3 regions of the Kitasatospora sp. NPDC041917 genome follow, and region 3 is predicted to be linked to each of the others. Evidence: riboswitches for the same ligand, from Rfam matches in the RefSeq annotation. Region 3 holds a riboswitch; each other region holds the start of a gene.
The links. A riboswitch is a leader RNA that binds a small molecule or an ion and turns the genes downstream of it on or off. The one in region 3 is predicted to bind cobalamin.

Region 1 (3,264 bases), on a different contig from region 3:
GGCAGCACCACCAGGTCGGCGTCGGCCAGCTCCTCCGGGCGGGTCGCCCAGCGCACCAGCACGCCCGGCTCCTGCGCGAGCGCGTCCATGTCGGTGAAGTTGGACAGCCGCGGGAAGCGCACCACGGCCACCCGCAGCACGTCCGCGCCGTACGGCCCGGGCCCGTCCGCCCGGTCCACCACCGTCGACAGGTCCAGCGAGTCCTCGGCGTCCAGCCAGAGCCCGGGCAGCATCGGCAGCGTGCCCAGCACCGGACGGCCGGTCAGCCCGTGCAGCATCTCCAGCCCGGGCGCGAGCAGCCGCGCGTCACCGCGGAACTTGTTGACGAACCAGCCGGCCACGTGCCGCTGGTCCTCCGCCGACAGCAGCGCCAGCGTCCCGTACATCGCCGCGAAGACCCCGCCGCGGTCGATGTCCCCGACCACCACCACCGGCAGGGCGGCGGCCGTCGCCAGGCCCATGTTGGCGATGTCGCGGTCGCGCAGGTTGATCTCGGCGGGCGAGCCCGCGCCCTCGCAGACCACCACGTCGTAGCGGCCACGCAGGTCCGCCAGGCACTCCAGGGCGCGCTCCAGCAGGACGGGCTTGCGCTCGCGGTAGTCCAGCGCGCCCACCTCCGCCACCGGCCTGCCGAGCAGCACCACCTGGCTGCGGCCGTCCGCGCCCGGCTTGAGCAGCACCGGGTTCATCGCCGCCTCCGGCTCCACCCGGGCGGCCTGCGCCTGCATCGCCTGGGCGCGGCCGATCTCGGCGCCGTCGGCGGTGACGAAGGAATTGAGCGACATGTTCTGCGCCTTGAACGGCGCGACCCGCACGCCCTGGCGGACGAGCCAACGGCAGATCCCGGCCGTCACCACGCTCTTGCCCGCGTCCGAGGTCGTCCCCGCGACCAGCAGCGCCTTGCTCATGCCCGTCCCCTCTTCCTCAGCAGCATCCGCAGCAGGACGTGCCCCGCGACCGTCGTACCCAGCGCCAGTGCGCCCACCCGCCGGGAGAGCGCACAGGCGCGCTCGATGTCGTCCACCGTCACCGGCCGCAGCTCCGCACCCAGTACGGGCCGGTGCTCCACCCTCTCGCCGTACCGCAGCGCCCCGCCCAGCCGTACGCCCACCGCGCCGGCGAACGCCGCCTCGGCCTGGCCCGCGTTCGGGCTCGGGTGCGCGGAGCCGTCGCGCCGCCAGACCCGCCAGGCCGTACGGGGCTCGGGCGCGGCGGCCACCGTCAGCAGCGCCGTCAGCCGGGCGCCCGGCCAGCCCGCCAGGTCGTCCAGCCGGGCCGAGGCCCAGCCGAACCGGGCGTAGCGCGGCGAGCGGTGGCCCACCATCGCGTCCAGGGTGTTCACGGCGCGGAAGGCCAGCAGGCCGGGCGTGCCGGCCAGGGCGCCCCAGGTCAGCGCGTTCACCACGGCGTCGGCGGTGTTCTCGGCCACCGACTCGACCACCGCCCGGGCGATCTGCTGCCCGTCCAGCGCGCTCGGGTCCCGCCCGCACAGGTGCGGCAGCCGCTCCCGGGCGGCCGCGAGGTCGCCCGCGGCCAGCGAGCGGCCGATGGTGCGCGCCTCCCGGGTCAGCGAGGTGCCGCCGAGCACCGTCCAGGTCGCGGCCGCCGCCAGCACCGCCCGGCCCAGCGGACGCCGGCCCACCGTACGGTCCAGGGCGAGCGCGCCCGCCGCGACCGCGCCCACGCACAGCGCCGTGTACCCGGCCCCCGCGCCGCGGTCGTCGCGCCACAGCCGACGCTCCAGCCGGGTCGCGGCGCTGCCGAAGACGGCCACCGGATGGCCCCGGCGGGGGTCGGCGAAGCGGGCGTCGGCGACATGGCCCGCGACGGCGCCGAGCGCGAACGCGGCGGCGCGGGCCAGCGGGCGCGGCGAGGAGGAGGGCCCGAGCGGGGTCATCGGGGGCACGGCGGAAGGCAGCTCGGAGTCCGGTGGGGCGGGGCAGCCTGCATCGCGTGCGTGTCCTCACTCAGGGTCCGCGCCCTGGATCGACGTGACGGGGGCGAGAGTCTCCTGGCTTCCGGGTCGAACGCACCCCCGGAGCCTTCCAGCGGCCGTCGACGGCCGCCGTGGCGATGTTCCGAGCGTGCTCCCCGGTGACAGTGGCGGGACCGCGCCGGAATTCCACCGGCTTCCTCTCCATGCCTCCGTTTGGCCCCAGGATCCCATCACGGGCCCGAACCGGGAGTCAACCGAGGTCACGGAGGGGTTGGTCACACGCGGACGCCGCCGACAGGCCGGGGATCGTCCGGCGCGGGGCCGCTGACACGCCGGGGGATCCCCGGCGCGGCACCGGGCCGCGGCCGGGCCGCTTCGTGCGTTCGGCGGCTGGGGCAGGACCGGGGCCACGCCTGCGGTTCGGTGGCAGGCACCGCGGAAAGCCCCCGCCGCCGCCCTCGCCGCCCTCGCCGCCCTCGCCGCCCGCTTCCGGTACCTCCTCGGCGCCGCCGGGCCGCCGCCCGGGTGACCCGGACGGCCCAGCCCGGTGGCCGGGCGGACGGAGCGCCGGTGAACTGGTGCCCGAACACCGTCCGGTCCGTGAGCAACAGAGCGGGGAGCGAAATGCGTTGGGGAACCGCCGCCGTCGTGGCGGCCGCCGCGGTCGGGGCCGCCGTGCTGGTGATCGGCCGTCGGGCCTCCGAGCGGACGGTCCGTCCGGTGGCCGCCGTCCCGGAGTCCGGGCCGGTCGTGGTCCGCGGCCTCGCCCCCGGCCGCGTCACCTTCACCCGCGGCCCCGAGAGCCTGCGCCCCGGCCGCTGGGCGGTCGAGTGGGCGGACGGCGGGCACGCGGTCGTCGAGGAGGTCCTGCACAGCGACGAGCGGGGCGTCACCCGCCGGCTGCTCCGCGCCGACCGGGGCACGCTCACCCCCGGCACCGAGGTCCGCTTCACCCCCCGGGTCCACCTCGGCGACCCCACCGAGGCACTCGGCCTCCCCTTCACCGACACCACCGCCGACGGCGAGCTCGGCGCCCTTCCCGCCTGGCGGCTCGACGGCAAGCGCGGCACCTGGGTGATCCTGGTGCACGGCCCCGAGGCCGACCGCCAGCAGACCCTCCCGGTGCTCCCCGTCCTCGACCGGCTCGGCCTGCCCGCCCTCGCCGTCACCTACCGCGGCGACCAGGGTGCCCCCGCCTCCCCGGACGGGCTCAGCCACTTCGGCGAGACCGAGTGGCGCGACATCGAGGCGGCGGTACGGCTGGCGCTCGACAGCGGCGGGGGCAAGGTGATCCTCTACGGCTGGTCGGTCGGCGCGACCACGGCCCT
Region 2 (3,264 bases), on a different contig from region 3:
CGTCATCGTGGACGACCTGGTGCGGCGCGGGCTCGCCGAGCGCATCACCAACCCGGCGGACCGGCGCTCCAAGCTGGTCCACCTCACCGAGGAGGGCGAGGCCAAGGCCGCGCTCGCCACCGGGATCCTCGCCACGCCGCCGGACGCGCTGCTCGCGCTGCCGCCGGAGGACCTCCGCGCGCTCGACCGGGTGATGGCGAAGCTCCTGGACTGAGGGCTGCCGCCCGACGCGGCGGGCGTGGATCCGGGAGTCGGGACACCGGCCGCGGGTGATCCGTGTTTTCCGCGAGGACGGAGACAGCATGCATGAGTCCGGGCCGCTGTTCCCGTTCCGCTGCCGTGCTGCCGACCGCCGGGGCCCACTGCCCTTGATGGTCCGTCAATCGCCGTTCTTCGCAGGCCCGCACGCCGATCGTGCGGGCTGTTCGGGAACTGTTCCGCCATCGCCATCGCCATCGCCGTCGGCGACGCCCGGCGATCCGGGCGTCCGTCAGGCGTCGGGCAGGCGTCGGGTCAGCCGTCCGAGCGTCGCAGCAGGTAGGTGTCCATGATCCAGCCCTTGCGCTCCCGGGCCCGCTCACGCAGCTCGCGGATGCGCGGGGCGGCCTCGGCGAGCGGACCGGAGACGAGCACCTCGTCGGGGGTGCCGAGGTAGGCGCCGTAGTGGATCTCCAGCCCCTCGGGGTCGATCCCGGCGAAGGCGGCCCGGCCGTCGAGCATCACCACCACGTCGTCCACCCCCTCGGGGAACCCCTCGGCGAGGCGGCGGCCGGTGGTGATCTGCACCGGCCGGCCGACCCGGGTCAGCGTGGTGCGGTGCCGGGCGGCGAGCGCGGAGACGCTGCTGATGCCCGGGACCACCTCGTACGCGAAGGGCACGCCGCCCCGGTTCGACACGTCGTCCACCACGGCGATGACGCTGTCGTAGAGGGCGGGGTCGCCCCAGACCAGGAAGGCGCCGTTCTCGCCCGGGCCGAGGTGCTCGGCGACCAGCCGTTCGACCAGATCGGCGCGGCGGACGCGCCAGTCGTCCACGGCGGCCGCGTACGCGGAGGTGGCGCGGTCCCGTTCGGCGTCCGGCGCCTCGACCACGCGGTGCCCGGGCCGTCCGTGGTCGGCCAGCATCCGGCGACGCAGCCCGATCAGGTCCTGCCGTTCCTCGCTCTTGTCGAGGATGAAGAAGACGTCGGTGCGACCGATCGCCTTGATCGCCTGCAGGGTGAGGTGGTCGGGGTCGCCCGCGCCGATGCCGATGACGAAGATGTGCCGCATGGGAGACATTCTGCCGTCCGCCCCCGGGTGCGCCGCCCGGGGCCGGGCGCGGAGTCTGCGTCTCACCACGCGGACGCCTTGCGGGATTTCCGCCTCGACGCCGACGGTTTGCCCCTAAGCTGGCGGTGCAGCTGGTTCGCCCTGTCCGCCAGGCAGGCGCGTCGCAAGAGGGAACCCGGTGGGAATCCGGGACTGCCCCGCAGCGGTGAGTGGGAACGACCGCCGTCATACGCACTGGACCCGGGACGGGTCTGGGAAGCGACGGCCAGTAGGTGTCCGCCCCGGTTTCGGCCGAGGTGGGTGTGCCCGCGAGTCCGAAGACCTGCCACTGCCCGTGCGCGAGCGTTCGCGCGCGGCCATCCGGTGACCTCGTGGGCGGGTCGGCGACCATATCGGGCGGAGCCGCGCACGGGTGCGGTCGTCCGTCCGGTCCGTCATCCCTTCGCGTCCTCGTGCCGTCACCGGGCACTTGAGGATCCAGACTCGCGAAGGAGAGTCCCTTGACCACGAAGTCCGCAGCCGCGGCGAGCGTCGCCACCGCCCACGGCTACCCCCGCCAGGGCCGGGGCCGTGAAGTGAAGAAGGCGATCGAGGGGTACTGGAAGGGCGCGGTCGCGGCCGAGGCGCTGCTGGCGACCGCCGCCGACCTGCGTCGGACGAACTGGGCGCAGCTCGTCGAGGCGGGGGTCGCAGAAGTGCCGACCGGCGACTTCTCGCTCTACGACCACGTGCTGGACACCACCGTGGCGGTCGGCGCGATCCCGCCGCGGCACCGGGAGGCGGTCGACGCCGACCCGCTGGCCGGGTACTTCGCGATGGCGCGCGGCAACCAGGACGTCGCTCCGTTGGAGATGACCAAGTGGTTCGACACCAACTACCACTACCTGGTGCCGGAGTTGGGCCCGGACACGGTGTTCGCCGCGAACCCGGCCAAGGCGGTCGGCGAGCTGCGCGAGGCGCTGCTGCTCGGCCACGCCGCCCGGCCGGTGCTGGTCGGGCCGGTCAGCTACCTGCTGCTCGCCAAGCCGGCGCCCGGGGTGGGCGCGGACTTCCAGCCGATCACCCTGCTGGACCGGCTGCTGCCCGTCTACGCCCGGCTGCTGGCCGAGTTGCGTGCCGCCGGCGCCGCGTGGGTGCAGCTGGACGAGCCCGCGCTGGTGCAGGACCGCACCCCGGCCGAGCTCAACGCGGCCGCCCGCGCCTACCGCGAGCTGGGCGGTCTCACCGAGCGGCCCAAGCTGCTGGTCGCGAGCTACTTCGACCGGCTCGGCGAGGCGCTGCCGGTGCTGGCCAAGGCCCCGGTCGAGGGCCTGGCGCTGGACTTCACCGGCCCGGCCGCCGCCAACCTGGAGGACCTCGCCGCCGCCGGCGGTCTGCCCGGCAAGCGGCTGGTGGCGGGGGTGATCGACGGGCGCAACATCTGGATCAACGACCTGGAGAAGTCGCTGGTGACCCTGGCGACCCTGCTCGGCCTCGCCGGCACCGTCGACGTGGCGCCGTCCTGCTCGCTGCTGCACGTGCCGATCGACGCCGCCGCGGAGCGCGACATCGACCCGCAGATCGCCCGCTGGCTGGCCTTCGCCCGACAGAAGGCCGGCGAGGCGGCACTGCTCGCCCGGGGCCTGCGCGAGGGCACCGGCGCGATCACCGCCGAGCTCGCCGCCAACCGCGCCGACCTCGCCTCCCGCGCCAACTCCCCGATCACCCGCGACCCGGCGGTGCGCGCCCGCGCCGCCGCCGTCACCGCCGACGACACCCGGCGCGCCCAGGCGTACCCGCAGCGGGCCGAGGCCCAGCGCGCCCGGCTCGGGCTGCCGCTGTTGCCGACCACCACCATCGGCTCCTTTCCCCAGACCACCGAACTGCGCACCGCCCGCGCCGATCTGACGGCGGGTCGGATCGACGCCCCGGCCTACCGGGAGCGGATGGAGGCGGAGGTCCGCGAGGTCGTCGCCTACCAGGAGAAGGCCGGGCTGGACGTCCTGGTGCACG
Region 3 (3,264 bases):
ACCGGCCGACAACACCGCAGCAGGGAGGCGAGAACCCCATGACCACCCCCGCCGTACCCGGAACCGGGCGCGCGACCCGGCGCTCGTGGTGGTGGCTCGCGCCGACCATCGTGATCGCGCTGATCCTGTGCGCCGTGCTGCTCCCGCGGGACCGCAGGCAGCCCGACCAGACCGCCCCCGCGGTCGCCCCGCTGCCGGCCGCCACCGCCGGCGAGATCTGCTCCACCGGGGAGAACCGCTACCCCGCCCAGGCCGTCGACTCCGGCCGCTACCTGATCAACCCGAACGAGTGGAACGCCACCGGGGGCCTCTGCATCAGCGGCACCGACGGCGGAAGCGGCTTCCGGGTGACCCGCAGCGGCATCGGCCCCGCCAGCCTGACCGACCCGGACCGCGGCCCCGGCGCGTACCCGCACATCAGCACCCAGCTCCAGCCCGGCACCGGCCCGCTACCCATCGCGGTCGACAAGTTGCGCTACGCCACCAGCAGCTGGCGGACCACGCAGATCGACAGCGGCGTCTACAACGCCTCGTACGACGTCTGGTACAGCAACAGCCGGACCAGCTGCTCCTTCACCGAGAGCGCCGAGCTGATGATCTGGCTGCGCGGGAACGGCAAGACCCCGTTCGGCCGGCAGGCCGGCGAGCTCCAGGTCGGCGGCGCCTCCTACCGGGTGTACGAGGCGCCGAAGAAGAGCAGCCACACCCTGATCACCTACGAGATGGCCACCAGCGCGACCTCCGTCACCGACCTGGACCTGCGGGCCTTCACCCGCGACGCCGTCCAGCGCGGCTACGTCCCGGCGGGCTCGTACCTGTGCGCCGTCCAGGCCGGGTTCGAGATCTGGGACGGGGGCGCCGGGCTCAGCAGCGACTCGTTCTCGTTCCAGGCCGCCGCCGGGCAGCCCAGCGGCGCGATCACCTCGGCCCTGCCCGGTCTCTGCCTGGACAGCCGGGTGGCGGGCGATCCGGCCGCGATCGGCGCCGGCACCTGCGACGGCTCGCCCGCGCAGGCGTGGACGATGGGGGACGACGGCTCGGTGGGGCAGAACGGGCGCTGCGTCGAGGATCCGGGCCTCGGTTTCCCCGTCCTCACGGACTGCACCTCGCGCCCCGATCAGCGCTGGCGGGTGACCCCGACGGGGCAGCTCGCGAACCAGGGCACCGGGCGCTGCGTCGAGAATCCGGGCGCCGCCGCGAGCGGGACCGCCCAGGTCCGGATGCGCCCGTGCGAGGCCCGCACAGGCCAGGAATGGCACCCTCCAGCCTGAGCAGTTTATCGCACACACAGTCGAACAACTGTACTTCGCGACACAACATGTGGGGCTGCATCGGACTCACGGCACTAGATGTATGCTCGTCCCTGCTGTCGATGCAGGGGAACCCGGTGCGAATCCGGGACTGCCCCGCAGCGGTGAGCGGGCGGCTCCACGAGCCCTCCCCGCGAGTCCGAACACCTGCCGACGGTGTGCCACGGGCCCTCCCGCAGAGGCCGGCAGCACGAGCAGTTTCCTTCCGGGCCTCGCGGGCGGGCCGGGGATGCCACCGTCGCGCGGACGCCGCTTGCGCCCGCGTGCGTGCTCCCCTGCCCCGATCGGCCCGGTACCCCCGATCACCGCCGCCGATCGCCGCCAGGAGAGAGCGCCTTGACCATCGCCGCCTCAGCCACCCTGCCCGCCCAGGGCACCGGCACCGCCTTCACCGACCCGACGGTCTCCGACCCCGGCGGCGCCCTGTTGCGGCTGCTCACCGACCGCAGCACCGACCTCACCGAGGTCGACCCCGGCCATGTCGCCGCCGCCGCGCTGCGCGGCCGCCACGCCGGCTCGGACTTCGCCGAGCTGCGCGGGCTGGCCGTGGATGCCGCCGCGTCGATGATCGCCGAGGACCCCCAGTACTCGAAGCTCGCCGCCCGCCTGCTCGCCCTGGAGATCGTCGACGAGGCGAACAGCCAGGGCTCGGTGTCCTTCTCCGCCTCGATCGCCGTCGGCCACGCCGAGGGCCTGATCGGCGACACCACCGCCGCCTTCGTCACCAAGCACGCGGCCGCCCTGGACGCGCTCGTCGACACCAAGGGCGACGACCGCTTCGAGTACTTCGGCCTGCGCACGGTGCAGTCCCGCTACCTGCTGCGCCACCCGATCACCCGCAAGGTGATCGAGACCCCGCAGCACTTCCTGCTCCGCGTCGCCTGTGGCCTGGCGGTCGGCGACAGCGAGCAGTCCGTGCGCGAGGTGGCCGAGCTGTACGGCCTGATGAGCCGCCTGGAGTACCTGACGTCCTCGCCGACGCTCTTCAACTCCGGCACCCGCCACCCGCAGATGTCGAGCTGCTACCTGCTCGACTCGCCGCTGGACAACCTGGACTCGATCTACAACCGCTACGCGCAGATCGCCCGCCTGTCCAAGCACGCCGGCGGCATCGGCCTGTCGTACTCGCGCATCCGCTCGCGCGGCAGCCTGATCCGCGGCACCAACGGCAAGTCCAACGGCATCGTGCCGTTCCTGCGCACCCTCGACTCCTCGGTCGCCGCCGTCAACCAGGGCGGCCGCCGCAAGGGCGCGGCCTGCGTCTACCTGGAGACCTGGCACGCCGACATCGAGGAGTTCCTGGAGCTCCGCGACAACACCGGCGAAGAGGCCCGCCGCACCCACAACCTCAACCTGGCGCACTGGATCCCGGACGAGTTCATGCGCCGGGTCAACGCCAACCAGGACTGGTCGCTGTTCTCCCCGGCCGACGTGCCCGAGCTGGTCGACCTGTGGGGCGAGGAGTTCGACGAGGCGTACCGCAAGGCCGAGCTGGCCGGCAAGGCCGTGCGCACCATCCCGGCGCAGACCCTGTACGCCCGCATGATGCGCACCCTCGCGCAGACCGGCAACGGCTGGATGACCTTCAAGGACGCCTCCAACCGCGCCGCCAACCAGACCGCGCTGCCGGGCCGCACGGTGCACTCCTCCAACCTGTGCACCGAGATCCTGGAGGTCACGGACGACTCCGAGACCGCCGTCTGCAACCTGGGCTCGGTCAACCTGGGCGCCCACGTCGCCCCGGGCGCCACGGCCGACGACCTGATCGGCGCCATGGACTGGGAGCGCCTCGACGCCACCGTCCGTACGGCCGTGACGTTCCTCGACCGCGTGGTGGACATCAACTTCTACCCGACCACCGAGGCCGGGACGTCCAACTCCCGCTGGCGGCCGGTCGGCCTCGGCGTGATGGGCCTCCAGGACGTCTTCTTCCAGCTGCGGATCGACTTCGACT

Region 1: another riboswitch for cobalamin. It lies ahead of ACZ6EM_RS16335 (cobalamin biosynthesis protein); the one in region 3 lies ahead of ACZ6EM_RS10765 (ribonucleoside-diphosphate reductase subunit alpha).
Region 2: another riboswitch for cobalamin. It lies ahead of metE (5-methyltetrahydropteroyltriglutamate--homocysteine S-methyltransferase); the one in region 3 lies ahead of ACZ6EM_RS10765 (ribonucleoside-diphosphate reductase subunit alpha).

The regions. Positions count from the first base shown of each region.
Region 1 covers NZ_JBVJBI010000011.1:158,018-161,281, forward strand. Annotated here, with positions in the region: gene ACZ6EM_RS16330 (cobyric acid synthase) at 1-908, opposite strand, end outside; gene ACZ6EM_RS16335 (cobalamin biosynthesis protein) at 905-1,897, opposite strand; cobalamin riboswitch at 2,005-2,136, opposite strand; gene ACZ6EM_RS16340 (alpha/beta hydrolase) at 2,561-3,264, shown strand, end outside.
Region 2 covers NZ_JBVJBI010000016.1:160,263-163,526, reverse strand. Annotated here, with positions in the region: gene ACZ6EM_RS21240 (MarR family winged helix-turn-helix transcriptional regulator) at 1-214, shown strand, start outside; gene cobF (precorrin-6A synthase (deacetylating)) at 514-1,272, opposite strand; cobalamin riboswitch at 1,387-1,616, shown strand; gene metE (5-methyltetrahydropteroyltriglutamate--homocysteine S-methyltransferase) at 1,773-3,264, shown strand, end outside.
Region 3 covers NZ_JBVJBI010000007.1:72,377-75,640, reverse strand. Annotated here, with positions in the region: gene ACZ6EM_RS10770 (GH12 family glycosyl hydrolase domain-containing protein) at 39-1,271, shown strand; cobalamin riboswitch at 1,354-1,479, shown strand; gene ACZ6EM_RS10765 (ribonucleoside-diphosphate reductase subunit alpha) at 1,671-3,264, shown strand, end outside.